Regions from separate parts of the Bacillus sp. JZ109 genome, predicted to be linked through region 1. Evidence: riboswitches for the same ligand, from Rfam matches in the RefSeq annotation. Region 1 holds a riboswitch; the other holds the start of a gene.

What was found. Region 1 has a riboswitch for S-adenosylmethionine ahead of metN (methionine ABC transporter ATP-binding protein MetN). Riboswitches for the same ligand answer to the same signal wherever they lie in the genome.
Region 2: another riboswitch for S-adenosylmethionine. It lies ahead of M1D94_RS15345 (bifunctional homocysteine S-methyltransferase/methylenetetrahydrofolate reductase); the one in region 1 lies ahead of metN (methionine ABC transporter ATP-binding protein MetN).

The regions. Positions count from the first base shown of each region.
Region 1 covers NZ_CP096388.1:871,716-879,363, reverse strand. The annotation lists gene metQ (methionine ABC transporter substrate-binding lipoprotein MetQ) at 1-348, opposite strand, end outside; gene metP (methionine ABC transporter permease MetP) at 362-1,030, opposite strand; gene metN (methionine ABC transporter ATP-binding protein MetN) at 1,023-2,048, opposite strand; SAM riboswitch class I at 2,154-2,260, opposite strand; gene M1D94_RS04445 (SCP2 sterol-binding domain-containing protein) at 2,375-2,719, opposite strand; gene M1D94_RS04440 (thioredoxin family protein) at 2,826-3,146, opposite strand; partial or broken gene M1D94_RS04435 (toprim domain-containing protein) at 3,148-3,509, opposite strand; gene M1D94_RS04430 (YusG family protein) at 3,587-3,823, opposite strand; gene gcvH (glycine cleavage system protein GcvH) at 3,879-4,262, opposite strand; gene M1D94_RS04420 (arsenate reductase family protein) at 4,329-4,685, opposite strand; gene fadE (acyl-CoA dehydrogenase FadE) at 4,795-6,579, opposite strand; gene M1D94_RS04410 (acetyl-CoA C-acetyltransferase) at 6,594-7,648, opposite strand, start outside.
Region 2 covers NZ_CP096388.1:2,899,829-2,907,476, reverse strand. The annotation lists gene M1D94_RS15370 (YitT family protein) at 1-144, opposite strand, end outside; gene M1D94_RS15365 (mandelate racemase/muconate lactonizing enzyme family protein) at 240-1,355, opposite strand; gene M1D94_RS15360 (MFS transporter) at 1,364-2,632, opposite strand; gene M1D94_RS15355 (GNAT family N-acetyltransferase) at 2,744-3,592, opposite strand; gene M1D94_RS15350 (GNAT family N-acetyltransferase) at 3,598-4,047, opposite strand; gene M1D94_RS15345 (bifunctional homocysteine S-methyltransferase/methylenetetrahydrofolate reductase) at 4,138-5,976, opposite strand; SAM riboswitch class I at 6,066-6,183, opposite strand; gene M1D94_RS15340 (YajQ family cyclic di-GMP-binding protein) at 6,290-6,781, opposite strand; gene M1D94_RS15335 (CvfB family protein) at 6,880-7,648, shown strand, end outside.

The DNA of each region.
Region 1 (7,648 bases):
AATACCGAATGGCTCTAAGTGAACAGCGCCGGCATTCACAAGTTTGTAATCTGTGTTTTCTTTCATTTCTTGCTCAAGGTAAGGAATGTGCTGGAAGTAGTTCGCGTCCACTTCATTATCAGCTAAAGCTTTATTGTACATTTTGTAATCACTAAGCACTTTCACTTTCAGCGTATAGCCTTTTTCTTTCAGCAATGGTTCAGCTTCTTTTAAAATTTCCGCATGCGGTGTTTTTGTTGCCGCAACGACAATTTCTTTCTTGCCAGATTCAGCGCCGTTATTCGAACTGCAGGCAGCCATGACTCCTGCAAATACAAGCAGTAATGCACCCAAAAATAGCTTTTTCAATGTAAATCCTCCCTTATCGTTTGTCTATAATATTTGTTATTAGATCACCGATGATTTGAATAATAAACACGATGATTAAAATAAACACAGTAGCAACGAAGGTAACATCAGCGTTATTAGACTGATATCCTTCTACGTACGCAAGGTTTCCAAGGCCTCCTGAACCAATGGCTCCGGCAATTGCCGTTGAGCCGATCAAAGCGATGGCAGTAACCGTAATGCCAGAAATAAGAGCAGGCATTGATTCCGGAATCAGCACTTTGAAAATAATCGTAGACGTTTTCGCGCCCATTGATTTAGCGGCTTCAATCACACCTTTATCCACCTCACGCAGCGCGATTTCAACAAGGCGCGCGTAAAATGGTGCCGAGCCGATTACCAGCGCCGGCAATGCGGCGTTTGGCCCTAAGATCGTGCCGACTAAAAATTTCGTAAAACCTAATAGTAAAATAATTAAAATAAGGAACGGAATCGATCTGAATATGTTAACAACGGCCGCAATCACAGAGTTGACCGCTTTATTCTGCCAGAGGCTTCCTTTGCTCGTCAGAAAGAGCAGCAAGCCGAGGATGACCCCGATGACAAAAGCAAACAGTAAAGAAATCAGCGTCATATAAAGTGTTTCATATGTCGCGTTCCATAATTCAGTTAAATCAACGTTCGGGAAGTATTTTTCAAACATTCGTGATCACCTCTGCTTTCACCTGTTTGTCATTAATGAATCGGATCACGTTTTGCACTTCTTCCTCGTCCCCGTCAATGTGGATGAACAGTGAACCGTAAGCCCCATCCTTCGTCTGCGAAATTTTCCCTTGCAGAATATTGACGCTGACATTGAAGTTTCTGATCATCTCTGTAATCAAAGGCTGTTCAGCTGACTCACCGACAAATGTGAGCTGAACCATTTTTCCTGATGCTGTATCATCAAGAAGGTGCTGAAGCGTCTCTTTCGTTTCTTCCGGCTCTGTCACCTGCTGAACAAATCGTTTTGTCATTTGTTCCTTTGGATTTTTGAAGACATCGAGAACCTCGCCTTCTTCGACCACCTTGCCGTTTTCCATGACGGCGACTCTGTTGCAGATTTTGCGGATGACATGCATTTCGTGCGTAATCAGCACAATCGTCAAACCGAGTCTTTCATTAATATCGGACAATAGATCCAGAATTGAATCTGTCGTTTGCGGATCTAATGCTGATGTCGCTTCGTCACAAAGGAGAACCTTCGGATTGTTTGCAAGCGCTCTGGCAATTCCCACACGCTGCTTCTGACCGCCGCTCAGCTGAGACGGATAAGATTTTTCTTTTCCTTCTAAACCTACCAGTTTAATCAGTTCATTGGCGCGCTTGATCCGCTCGCTCTTTTTCACTCCGGCAATTTCCAAAGGAAACATGATATTATCTCTGACAGTCCGCGACCAAAGCAAATTGAAATGCTGGAAAATCATACTGATCTCATGGCGTGCTTTTCTTAAACCGCGTCCATTTACTTCATTAATCTTGGTTCCCGCCACTTCCACGGTTCCTGAGGTTGGTTTCTCAAGGCCGTTCAGCAGACGGATTAAGGAACTCTTACCAGCTCCGCTATATCCTATAATTCCAAAAATCTCACCTTTTTTAATGGAAAGCGAGACGTTTTGGACAGCATTGACATCTCCATGTTTCGACTTGTAAACTTTTGAAACATCCTGAAGATTGATCAAAGCAATCACCTGCCTTAACACTATTCTAAGAAATCTTCCGGTTTTTTCTGCAAAAGAAAAGCCTTTCTGCACACTTGAGCAGAAAGGCTTATATAAAATGCCTTTCTCTCATCTTTCAAAGCTGAACGCTTCGTGTGAATTGGCACCATTTCAACAGCGTTGATGGTTGCCGGGCTTCATAGGGCACTTCCCTCCACCTCTCTTGATAAGAGAAATATATAGTCTTTTTCGTCCGGAAATTCTTAATGTAGAATAGCACGGCGAATGATTAAATGTCAATAAAATAAATGATGTCAACTTTTACTATTATAATAATTTATTATTTTTTAATTTTTTAAAATCCTCTGAAAAAATCCATTTGTCAGCCAGAGAATGGCTTCCAGTTTTAACAGGGCCCTGAATGACCCCTTTACTTTGAGGCTTCCGCTCTGAATCAGGTGCTGAAGGGAAATGTCTCCGTGCAATAAATCAATAATTTCCGTTTGGTTTCCGTAAAAGGTCAGGTTGGACGTTTGGGGCGGAGAAACTTTTTTCATTTCTCCCTGTTCGTTTATTGAGACGGTTAAGGCTTCTGCTTCTCCTTGGAAGGTAATGAGCAATGTTGAGGCATTCAAAAGGGGTTTTAAAAACAGATGCTGATACTCATCTTCTAAAACTTCCGCTTTCTCCATATGTACAACCTCCTATTTGTTGGTCATACATACACATTTCTCTCTTTGTCGCAAGAACCCCTTTATAAAACGAACGACAATTTCATTGGATATGCTGAGAAATATGTCATAAATGGGATGCGGAAGATGATTTTTGTTTGATCAGCTCATATAAATAAGAAACGGAATGAAATGCATATCCTCTTTCGACCACCTTTCCGCCTTTAAACAGCAGAAAACAAGGGACGCTTTCAATTTGATACGCTTTTGCGAATGTCGGAGAGTAATTGACATTGTTTTGATAGAAGGCGACATCCGGCAGCATTTCTTTCACCACTGTCAGCATTTTGCTTGCAAGCTGGCAGGTGCCGCAAAACGGAGTATATAAATATAGAAGGTACACATCATCTTCAATGTGATCAAGTTCGTGTTCTTGGAGTTCTTTCATGCTATACACCTCGGGACTTTCTTTCAAGAAAAATAGTATGGACATTCAGATTCGCACGCACAATACAGAAGCGATATGGTGCCTGGGCGCAGCCGCTACTTCCTTATAGGCTCTGTCGATATGGAGATGGCAGGCTTCATTAAATTCACGCTTCAGCTGTTTTCTCAATTTCTCACCTGATTCATCAGCATCAACTAATATATAGACGTCTTTATCATAAAGCTCGTCAGCCAATTCCTCGAGCCTCAGCTGGCTGATTGTTCCGTTTGTGCAGATAATGCGCACCGGTTCATTCAGGACGCTTTCGATTTTCTCTTTATCTGATTTCCCCTCGACAATCATAACCTTTTCCAGCTCATCCATCTTCATCTTGTTCACCTGCCGCGTCAAATTTGAAACGTTCAGATTGTAAAAGAAGGCAGTGAAATTCACCGCCAACATTAACACCAGCCGTTTTCGTAGTCACAATCTACATATTTTGCGTCGTCTCCAGAGACCACATCGGCTGTCTTATAAAATTTCTCATTTTCAAAGGAATAACCGGACTTAAGCTCATATTCATTCATGCTTGTCATTTGGCCGATCATCTCATTATCATGATATAACGAGAGCCGGCCATTTTGAAAGCGGCCTGTCACGTCATTGGTGACATCGAGCTTTTGTTTGTCGAAAGCCATATTGGACACCTCCCATAACGTTAGCGTGTCCAATTGCTTTTACGGCTATCCTGTTTTAGTCTTCTTGTGTCATCTCTTCGTATTGCTCTGCTGTCATCAGTTTTTCAATTTCAGAAGCGTCAGATGGCTCAACGACGATCATCCATGCTTTTTCGTACGGAGATTCGTTGACGAATTCCGGACTGTCATCAAGATCTTCGTTTACTTCCACAACCGTTCCGTTAATCGGTGCATAAAGCTCAGATACCGTTTTAACGGATTCAACACTGCCGAATGGCTCGTCCGCTTTGATTTCAGCGCCCACTTCAGGAAGTTCGACAAACACGATGTCGCCTAGTTCGGACTGGGCAAAATGCGTAATTCCGATTCTGGCTTTTTCTCCTTCAACTTTTACCCACTCGTGTTCTCCTGAGTAACGCAAATCTTTTGGTATGCTCAATTGAATCCCTCCATTTTTTACAGCACTACAATAAGAAGATACCACACTTTTCAAAAAAAATTTACATTAAGCCCAGTTTTCTTCAAATTGGTCTTCTTTAAATCCGACAGTCACTTTTTCGCCGTCTGTTGTAAGCGGGCGTTTGATCAGCATACCATCTGAAGCCAGCAGCTCGAGCTGTTCGTCCTCTGACATGTGATACAGCTTTTCCTTGAGATTGAGCTCGCGGTATTTCATGCCGCTCGTGTTGAAAAATTTCTTGAGATCCAGCCCGCTTTTTTCATAAAGCGCTTTTAATTCTTCTTTGCTTGGCGGCTGCTCAGCAATATGTATTTCGTTTATTTCTTTTCCATGCTCTTCAAGCCACTTCTTTGCTTTGCGGCACGTTCCGCATTTAGGGTACCAGTAAAAAGTTAACGACATCTTCTTCCCCCTCAATAAAATAATCGAGGTTATTTTAACACAGTTTGTTTTAAAAACCTAAAACAGTGCTTCTTAAAAAAAGCTCCGCGCATGCGGAGCTCTTGGCCAATCAGACAGTATATTTCTCAGCCTCAAAAATGCCTGCCGCCGCCTCGCGTTTTTTCTGAATCACGTTTTTAGGCGTTACGCGTGTCAGCTTGCGCAGAGCGGAAAGCATCATGCGGAGTGAATCTCCTTCTTCCATTGCGATAAGGGATTCCTTCGCATGCGCTTCAATTTCGTTAAAGGCCTCTTGAACGAAAATTTCTGTGTACAGCACCTTTTGCGCTGCTTTTTCGGCGCCTTGTGCGGCAATGGCCTTTTCCGTTCTGAGCACGGCTGATTCCATTGCGTATACATTGCTGACGATATCCGCTACGTTCACGAGAATTTCTTGCTCACGATCGATCGCTTTTCCGTATTTTTGCGCGGCTAGGCCGGCAGCAAACAACGCAATTTTTTTGGCTTGCTTGACGATATATTTCTCCTGCTCTAAGACGCCGCTTCCAGGCTCTTCAGGCATAAGCATCATGAGTTCTTCCTGCAGCGACTGCGCTTTTTCGAATAAAGGCAGCTCGCCTTTAAGCGCTTTTTTCAGGAAGGTGCTTGGCACGATTAACCGGTTGATTTCGTTTGTGCCTTCAAAAATCCGATTGATCCTTGAATCCCTATAGGCCCTTTCTACTTCGTATTCCTGCATAAAGCCGTAGCCTCCATGAATCTGCACGCCTTCATCAACGATATAATCAAGCGTTTCAGAGCCGAATACCTTATTCAGAGAGCATTCGATGGCGTATTCCGCAATCGATTTGGCGATTTGCCGGCCGTCCTTGAGATCTTCGGCCGTGAACTGGCTCATATTATCTTCAAACAGCCCGACGGTTCTGTATACAGAGCTTTCCATCGCATACAGCCTTGAGGCCATTGTCCCGATTTTTTCCTGTGTCAATGAAAAACCAGCAATCGGCGTTTTAAATTGGCGGCGCTGATTTGCGTATGCCGCAGACAGCTCGATGACGCGTTTAGATGCGCCGATTGTGCCAACCGCCAGTTTGTAACGGCCGATGTTTAAAATATTAAAGGCGATGACATGCCCTTTGCCGATTTCTCCGAGCAGGTTTTCCTTTGGCACTTCAGCTTGATCCAGAATGAGGGTTCTTGTCGATGATCCCTTGATTCCCATTTTCTTTTCTTCCGGTCCCGTGGAGACACCCGGGAACTCTTTTTCTACAATAAAGGCTGAAAACTTGTCGCCGTCTACCTTAGCGTAAACCACAAATACATCGGCAAAAGCAGAGTTGGTAATCCACTGTTTTTCCCCTGTTAATACATAATGGGTTCCTGCTTCATTCAGCACAGCTGTTGTTTTTGCTCCAAGTGCATCAGACCCAGAGCCAGGCTCAGTCAGAGCATAAGCGGCGATCTTTTCGCCTGAAGCGAGTCCAGGCAAATATTTTTTCTTTTGTTCTTCTGACCCGAAAAAGACGATCGGCAAGGAACCGATACCGACATGCGCGCCATAAGAAAGAGAAAAGCTTCCTGCACGCGAAAATTTCTCAGTGATGAGTGCCGAGCTGATTTTATCTAGGCCGAGTCCTCCGTATTCTTCCGGCACATCGGCGCCAAGCAGCCCTAGTTCGCCCGCTTTCTTCAACAGTCTGACAGAATGCTCGAATTGGTGGTTTTCGATATCATCTATATGAGGGAGAACATCTTGCTCGATGAAATCCTCCGTTGTTTTCGCAATCATTTTATGCTCGTCAGTGAAATCCTCCGGTGTATACATTTGATCGTATGTGACATCCTCGATTAAAAATCCGCCGCCTTTTTGTACTTCAGCCGCTTTTTTTGCCATTTGTTTTTCCCCCTTTAGCATAATTCAAATACACCGGCCGCTCCCATCCCGCCGCCGATACACATGGTCACGACTCCAAATTGCTCGTTTCTCCGTTTCATTTCATGGATGAGTGAGAGTGTAAGCTTTGTGCCCGTACAGCCAAGCGGGTGTCCAAGCGCGATTGCGCCCCCGTTGACATTCACTTTTTCTTCATCAATTCCCAATTCCCTGATTACTTGAATGGCCTGTGAGGCAAAAGCTTCATTCAGTTCAAACAAGCCGATGTCCTGCAGCTGAAGTCCGGCAAGCTTCAAAGCGCGCGGAATTGCTTCCACCGGTCCGATTCCCATCACTTCCGGCGGCACGCCGCCTACGGCAAAGGAGCGGAATTTCACAAGCGGCGCCAGGCCAAGAGCATCGGCTTTTTCCCGGTCCATCAGCATGACAGCCGCCGCTCCGTCACTCGTTTGCGAGGAATTGCCCGCAGTCACCGTCCCGTCAACGGAAAAGGCCGGGCGCAATGTCGATAAGATGTCTGCAGTCGTTTGCGGGCGAACACCTTCATCCTGAGAAAATACAAATTGTTTTTCCTGAGGCTTATGGTTTTCTCCAATTTCTGTCACCGTCACTTCTACGGGTACAATTTCATCTTTAAATTTTCCTTCTGCAAGGGCTTTAGCGGCGTTTTGATGGCTGCGAACGGCAAACGCGTCTTGATCCTCACGGGAGACGCCGTATTTTTTCGCGACTTGCTCGGCTGTGTGGCCCATGCTCATATAATATTCCGGTGCCTTTTCTGCCAAAGCAAGGTTCGGACGGGTAACATGCCCCATCATCGGTACTTGCGACATGGATTCCGCTCCGCCGGCGATCGCTGTATCGTAGGCGCCGAGCATAATTTTTTCTGCTGCATATGCAATAGACTGAAGGCCTGAAGAGCAATAACGGTTAACTGTAATCGCCGGAACTGTGTACGGCAGGCCCGCGAGCGCACCGATATTTCTCGCCATATTAAGCCCCTGCTCCGCTTCAGGCGTTGCACAGCCAATAATCAAATCGTCAATATTGCCTTCGTAACCGCCTGCAC
Region 2 (7,648 bases), 2.0 Mb from region 1:
ATAATGCAATAGCACCGCAATACCTGCTGCACCGCCTGTTGGAATATCATGCGGAAATAAAAACAAGGACATGCCGAGTCCCTGTAGTACGCCGCCTACGACAATCATAAACGTAAGTTTTGCTTTCATCAGCAGTTCAGCCATTAAGTCATTTGCTCCTTTATGAAAAGACTTGTCCGCTGTTTTCATTTTATGAGGCTGTCCATTATTTATGTCTCAAAATAAAGAAATGGCCCAGCTTAATATGCTGAGCCATCCCACTTGTAGCGATTGACGATCTCCATATTGATCTCTGTTCCAATGCCTTTTCCTTTCGGGATGTGGACCATTCCTTTTGAAGGCTGCAGGCTGACGAGATCTGTAAAAGGATTCTCCATGACGTCCCACTCGATCGGTTCAATGTGATCGTTCTTCATTTTAGACCATGGGGGCAGACAGGCTTGTGCAAATAAAGCATAGAGTCGTGAGAGCGATCCGTCATATGCATGGGCGGATGCTCTGACGCCGAAATAACGCGCGAGCTGGAGGCAGTCCCGAAACTCATCAATTCCGTTGACATGCATGACATCGGGCTGAATGATATCCAAACAGCGCTGTGAAAGGAGAGGCACATATTGCGCCGGGCCTTTCATGTTTTCTCCACCGGCAACAGGAACAGACAAACGGCTTCGAAGCATAGCGTAATCCTGCGGGTGATCAAAGGGCAAAGGCTCCTCAAGCCAGCCAATGTTCGTCCATTCGGAGAAATAGCGCTCCCATTTAAAAGCCGCAGCGGCATCGTAGCTTTGGTTTGCGTCCAGAATCATCGTAATGGAGCTGCCTGCTGTATGCTGCAGCGCATTGATGTGCCGGACATCCTCCTTGAATGAAGTCCCGCCAATTTTGACTTTGATTTGCTCAAACCCTTTTTTCAACTGGGCTTCAACATTGGAGACTGAGCGGCTGATCCATTGCGGGGAGTCTGAGTACGATTGAAAAGACGCGTACACAGGAATCTCCTCTCTGTATCGCCCGCCCCATAATTCGCAAACCGAACAATCCGCAGCTTTGGCTGCAATCTCTGTCAGCGCCATGCTTACAGCGGAGGCCGCCCGCTGGTGCCATTTTTGAATCGTGCGCACTAATGACAGGCGGCTGCCGGCCTGTTTTCCCAATAGAAACGGGATGATCCGCTTCGTAAAACCGACATGGAGAGCAGGGAGCCAATCAACGCATTCTCCCCAGCCGTCTATCCCGCTTTCGGTGATAATCCTAATGAGATAACAAGTCCGATATCGTTTAAACCCATTGGCATCTCCGTATGGCTTTTCTAATCGGTGAAATAGCGGAAAGGTTTCAATCCGTACAATTTTCAAACTGGGTGCTACCTTTCCTCAGCGGGCTGGAGCCGATTGCCAGCCATTTTAGGGTCTTCTTTTTCTTTTGTTTCTTCATTGTTTTGCTTCACATGGATGAGCATCATCACAAGAATCCCGACAACGAGAGTCAATCCCGCGATGCTTAAAAACATGCCGGGTCTGGACCATTGCATCAGGCGGCCGAAAATCGGAGGACCGATCGCTACCCCTAAGAAACGTACAGAGCCGTACAGCGAGGTGACAAATCCCCGTCTTTCTTTGCCGACAGCCCCGGTAATAAAACTGTTCACACAAGGAAGGACAAGACCTGAGCCTATACTGCTCAGTACAAGAACACTGATAAAAAGGACAAGATTTTCAATGAATGACAGTGCCGCGTAGGATACGGTCATGAACGCCAATCCAAGTACGATCAGCTTTTTCATTAACGATTGCTTTTGCCCGATTTTGCTTCCTGTTGTATAGGACGTCACACACATAACCAAAAGCGGGATCGCTAAAATCAAGCCTTTCTTCACGCCGTCGGTGTCGTATGTTTTTTCAAGAACATCTGAGAGATAAAACAGGATGCCGAATAAAGTAAACAAACAGGTCGCACCTGCTAAATAAGCGGTAAACAGCCATCTGCCTTCGTGTTTAAAGACACTTAACAGCCCTTTTGCATATTTTCCGATTGGTGGCGGTTCTTTTTCCTTTTTCTTTTCTTTAATAAAAATCCAAGTCAGTACGATCGAAATGATACAAAACACAGGAAAGGCAAAAAACGCGCCATACCAGACAAGCAGGGCGATCAGCGAGCCAATGATCGGCGATAGCACTTTCCCCATGCCGTTTGAAGCTTCAACAAGGCCGAGCACCTTGCTCTCCTGGGCGCCTTTAAACAGATCTCCCGTCAGTGCCATGGCAATTGGGCCGGTTCCGGCTGCCCCGATTCCCTGTAACGCTCGTCCTGCCATGACCCAAGGATAGGCATTGTCAAAAAAACCTGCCGCAAACCCGGCTAACAAACCGCCGGCACCATACAAAATTAAGCAGGGAATAATGATGACTTTCCTTGAGAATCGGTCTGCGAGATAACCGACAATCGGAATCGCAAAAGCTGCAATCAAGGAAAATACTGTGATCACGAGACTGACTTGAAATTGTGATAAATGAAGTTCAGATTTCATTTTTGGCAAAATCGGAATAAGCATCGAGTTTCCTAGGGTTAATATTAAAGGGATTGAACCGATTGCTACAACCGTCATTCCGTTATTTTGTTTTGATGATTCCATCTCAGAGCACACTCCTTTTCTTCTGCTTAGAATGTCCCTGATGGCTTCGTTTATTCAGCGATCAGACAGCAAAAAACCGAACAGAAGATACCTGTTCGGGAAAAAAGAGGGTTAACCGAGAGCCTGTGAAATCAAAGCATATAAGTGTCCATTTTGAATAGGCGCTTTTTTCTGATAAAACAAAAGCGGAGGTTCATCATCTTTACGAAATCCCATTTCTATCAGGCTGTCATGCAGAGACGTGTGTTCACTCGGTATATCGATTCGCATCGGCCCTTGTTTGCCGGCCGCCAGCCTGTTAATTATTTGTGCTGCAACATCTGATGATGCAGCGATGATAGGGCCGAATTTCAAATTGGCCGGTGTCTGTACAGAAAGTCCGTAGCCAATTAGCTGTCCGTCATGATTTCTGGCGATGATACATTCGCATGAAGCAGAAATAAGCTGCTGCAAAAGATTTGATCGATCTCCGCCAAAGGCTTCCAGATCCGCCGCGGTTAAGTCGTGAAAGTCTTGTTCTCTAAAGGATGTCAGTTCAGCATCAAGCTTTTTTGTATAAGGTTGAAAACTGTGACAGCTGTACTTTCGCACTGAACCTGCCGTATGAAAACCTGCTTTTTCATAAAGCGGCAAACCTTCTTTTGTGGCGCAAAGCCTGATGGCGGTGTTTTCACCCGCTTGGGGGATACAGGCGTTTACCATACGCCGGCCGAGACCGAGCCGTTGATATTCTTTGTCCACGATCACGAGGCCGATAGAAGCAAGCCGGCCAAACAAAAACAAGCCGATGCAGGAAATAATATCACCGCTGACATTTTGATAGCCGAAAAAGCGTCCTTGCTGGACAAGCAGTGCCAGCTCTTGTTCGCCGTAATCCGGCCACCCGGCTTGCCTGCAAAGCCGCAATAGACTAGGGATATGTTCTTCATGAAGCTTAATCAGCTTATCGATTACCCTCATACAGATCACCTGCTTGTTTCGAGTTTTTTATACATGATGATATGAGTGCCTATGCCGGGAATCTCAAACGGTTCGCCGAGTACTTCCCACCCAAGCTTTGAATAGTAGCCTTTCACCTGGCTTCTGGCATTGCACCAGACTGCCTGAACGCCGTTCTTTGCCAGTTTCTCTTCCGCGTGTTTGATCAGCGTGCTCCCGCCTTTTTGATCGCGATATCCTTCAAGCGTTGCCATGCCTCTCAGCCGATATGCTGGGGATTCTGTTATTAATGGCTGATTTTGCGGGGAAAAAGAAGCGATGCTGATCAGCTTTCCTTCAAAAAATGCGCCGAGATGAAAGGAGCCTTTTGCATGATCCTCTTCATATTTGCATTGTTCAATGGATTGATGGGGACGCAGAATGCGGTGCCGGATTTCATATGTATCTTCCGCGGAAATGGTTTTGACTTCGAGCATAATGTTCCTCCTCATGACTGTTTTTCTATATCGTAACACGAATCCCGTTGAAAAAGACCGCCCGATTGGATCAGACAGTCTTTTAAGGGATTAATGCAAAAAGATATTTTGGCGCTGCTCATCTTTTTGCTGAATATAGGAAGTGAGCTCGGCGGTTAAGTCAGATCTGAGGAAAGGCGTTATCAAGTAGATGCCGTTAAACAGCTCGCATGCCGTATCCAGCAGGGAGCGTGCAATCGCAAGGCCTTCCGCCTTTTGCTTTTCTTTATCTTCACCGGCATGGGCCATTTTTTCGCGAATCGTATCAGACAGCTTAATGCCGGGAATTTCATTATGGATGAATTCGGCATTCCGGCTGCTTGTCAGCGGCATGATGCCGATATAGATCGGCGTCTTCAGATGTTTTGTTTCGTTATGGATATCGACAAGCTGCTGCTCGGAATAGACAGGCTGAGAAACAAAATAATCTGCGCCGCAATCTATTTTTTTCTCAAGCCGTTTTACCGCTTTATCCAGATGGCGGACGTTAGGATTAAATGCGGCGGCAACTGAGAAATTCGTTTTCTTGCCGAGCGGTTTTCCAGACAGAGACAGACCTTCATTGAATTGTTTGATCAGCCTGATTAAATCAAAAGATGTTAAATCATATACAGACGTCGCACCAGGAAAATCCCCAATTTTAGAAGGGTCACCTGTAATAGCAAGCACGTCATTCAGCCCTAACGTATCAAGGCCCATTAAATGTGACTGTAAGCCGATAATGTTACGGTCACGGCACGTAATATGGACAAGGGAACGCATATCGAGCTGCTGCTTGATGAGAGCGCCGCAGGCAACATTGCTGATCCGCGGGGTCGCCAGAGAATTGTCGGCGAGTGTCAGGGCATCGATTCCCGCTTCTTTTAATTCAGCAGCAGCGGACAGAAATTTGTCAAAGCTCAGTTTTTTCGGCGGATCCAGTTCTACGATAATAGAGCGTTTTTTCGCCGCGATCTCATCCAGGCCGGGCTCGGTTCGCTCGTGATGAACAGAAATGAATTCTTTCGCCCGGGTTTTGACTTCTTTTTCTGTAATCGGAGCTAGTCCGCCAACTGCTTCCGCCATCGCCCTGATGTGATTCGGCGTTGTGCCGCAGCAGCCGCCGATAATCCGCGCGCCTTGCTTACGGAATTCTGACGCGCTGTTTTGAAAATACGTGTCGTCTGTTTCATAGACGAGCCGTCCCTCTTCAAGCGAAGGAAGACTGCTGTTCGGATAAACGGATAAGAAGACGTCATCAAAAATCGGCACTTCGCTGAGCGCTTCAATCATGTGATAAGGGCCGAGGCGGCAGTTAATGCCGACGATATCAGCTCCGAGATCCGCAATCGAGCGCAATGCGTCAGAAAGCGGCGTTCCGTCCTGCAATACGCCTTGCTCGTGCATGGAGACATTGAGCATAATCGGAAGATCAGTCTCTTTGCGCGCGATTTTCAGCACTTCACGGGCTTCTTCCAAATCATAATATGTTTCTAACAGCAAGCCATCCGGCTCTTCATGCAGCAGCAGATACAACTGCTCGCGGAAGCTGCGCTTAATTTCGTCAAGACTGTACGCGTTTTTATTAAATGTCCGTATGCCGCCCATCGTTCCAAGCACGTATGCATCGCCTGCTGAAGCCCGCGCGATCTTTACGGCCTCCTGATTCATTTTTTTGATGTCATCCTCAAGCCCGTGTCTGGATAATTTAATATAGTTGGCCCCGTACGTATTCGTTTGAATAATGTTGGCTCCCGCTTCAACGTACGCTTTATGTATGCGCTGAATTTCCTCCGGCTTTGAAATATTGAGCTCCTCAAAACACCTGTCAATGCCATAGGAGTAGAGGAGTGTCCCCATGGCGCCGTCACCGATTAACACCTGTCTTTGCAAATCTTCTAAAAGTCCCATTGTCTGCCTCCTTTATTCACATCAGCAAGGAAAAAAGAGAAATAAAAAAAGTCCTCTTAAGAAGAAGACTTTGTCAGTGATTTTGTCTCTTCTTATCTTCCAAGCTGTTCGAGCTTGCTGGATTTAGCACCTTGGTCATGGCTGATCGCCATTACACCGGTTGCTGAAGCTTCGTCGGGCCAGTCCCTCTGCTTCTCTTGATAAGAACGGATATGAAATTTTCGTGTCAGGAAGTGCCAAAAGATACCTGGCGTTTTTCCCTTTCTCCAAATTTACCGAAAATAAAGACAATAATCAATAGGAATCAGAAAATTTATCTGAAATTTATAAATTGAACGTCAATTGGCAGATCTGCTCCCCGTACAGCTGAGATAATCTGCTGCAGGTCATCTTTGTTTTTTCCGGTGACACGCACTTGATCATCCTGCACCTGAGACTTTACTTTCAGTCCGGAGTTTTTGATGATCGTATTGATTTTTTTTGCGTTGTCCTTGTCAATGCCTTGAACAAGCTTTGCACGCTGGCGCACCGTTCCGCCTGACGCGTTTTCAACCTTGCCGTACTCAATGTTTTTTGTCGGTACGTTTCGTTTAATCAATTTGCTGACCAGCACATCTTTCAGCTGGCTTAATTTGAATTCGTCATCGGAAACGAGGATAAGCTCCTCTTTATCTAAAGAAATGTCGCTTTTGCTGCCTTTAAAGTCATATCGGGTACTGATTTCCTTCAGTGCAATTTGGATTGCGTTTTGCACTTCAGGCAATTCCACCTTGGATACAATATCAAATGAACTTTCTTTTGCCATATGAAAACCTCCATAACATTTAACTTATGTGTTGATTATAGTAGAATAAAGAGAAACTTCCAACAGAACAAAGAATCAATTTGTGATGATTGGAAAAAATGTTAACAAAATCCGCAGAGAATAAGCGGAACAGGAAGGACGATAGCATGAGACCAGGGCAGCAATTAACCTTGAGTATAGATCACCAAACCGACTTCGGTTACTTTTTAACCGATGGGGAAGATACGATTCTCTTACATAACAGTGAAATGACTGAGGATATCGAGGACAGAGACGAAGTAGAAGTCTTTATATACGTAGACCAGCAGGAAAGGCTTGCGGCCACGATGAAAATTCCGGTCATCAGCGCGGATGAATATGGCTGGGTTGAAGTGGTGGATAAAGTGGAAGATATGGGCGTTTTCGTTGATGTCGGTTTATCGAAGGACGCACTAGTCGCAACTGAGCATTTGCCGCCGTACGAAGATGTCTGGCCGCAAAAAGGGGACAAACTTTACTGTATGCTGAAGGTGACGAACCGGGGGCGCATGTTTGCGAAACCAGCGCCGGAAGATATCATCAGCGAACTGTTTACCGACGCTTCAGAAGATCTGATGAATAAAGAGCTGACAGGTACGGTGTACAGGCTGATCGCATCGGGTTCATTCGTGATCACGGATGACGGTATCCGCTGTTTTATTCACCCGTCAGAAAGAAAAGAGGAGCCAAGACTCGGTTCAAGAGTCACAGGCCGGGTGATTCAAGTGAAAGAAGACGGTTCAGTCAACTTGTCGCTGCTTCCAAGAAAACAGGATGCAATGTCAGTTGATGCTGAGTGCATTCTAACGTATATGAGAACGAGAAACGGTGCCATGCCGTACAGTGACA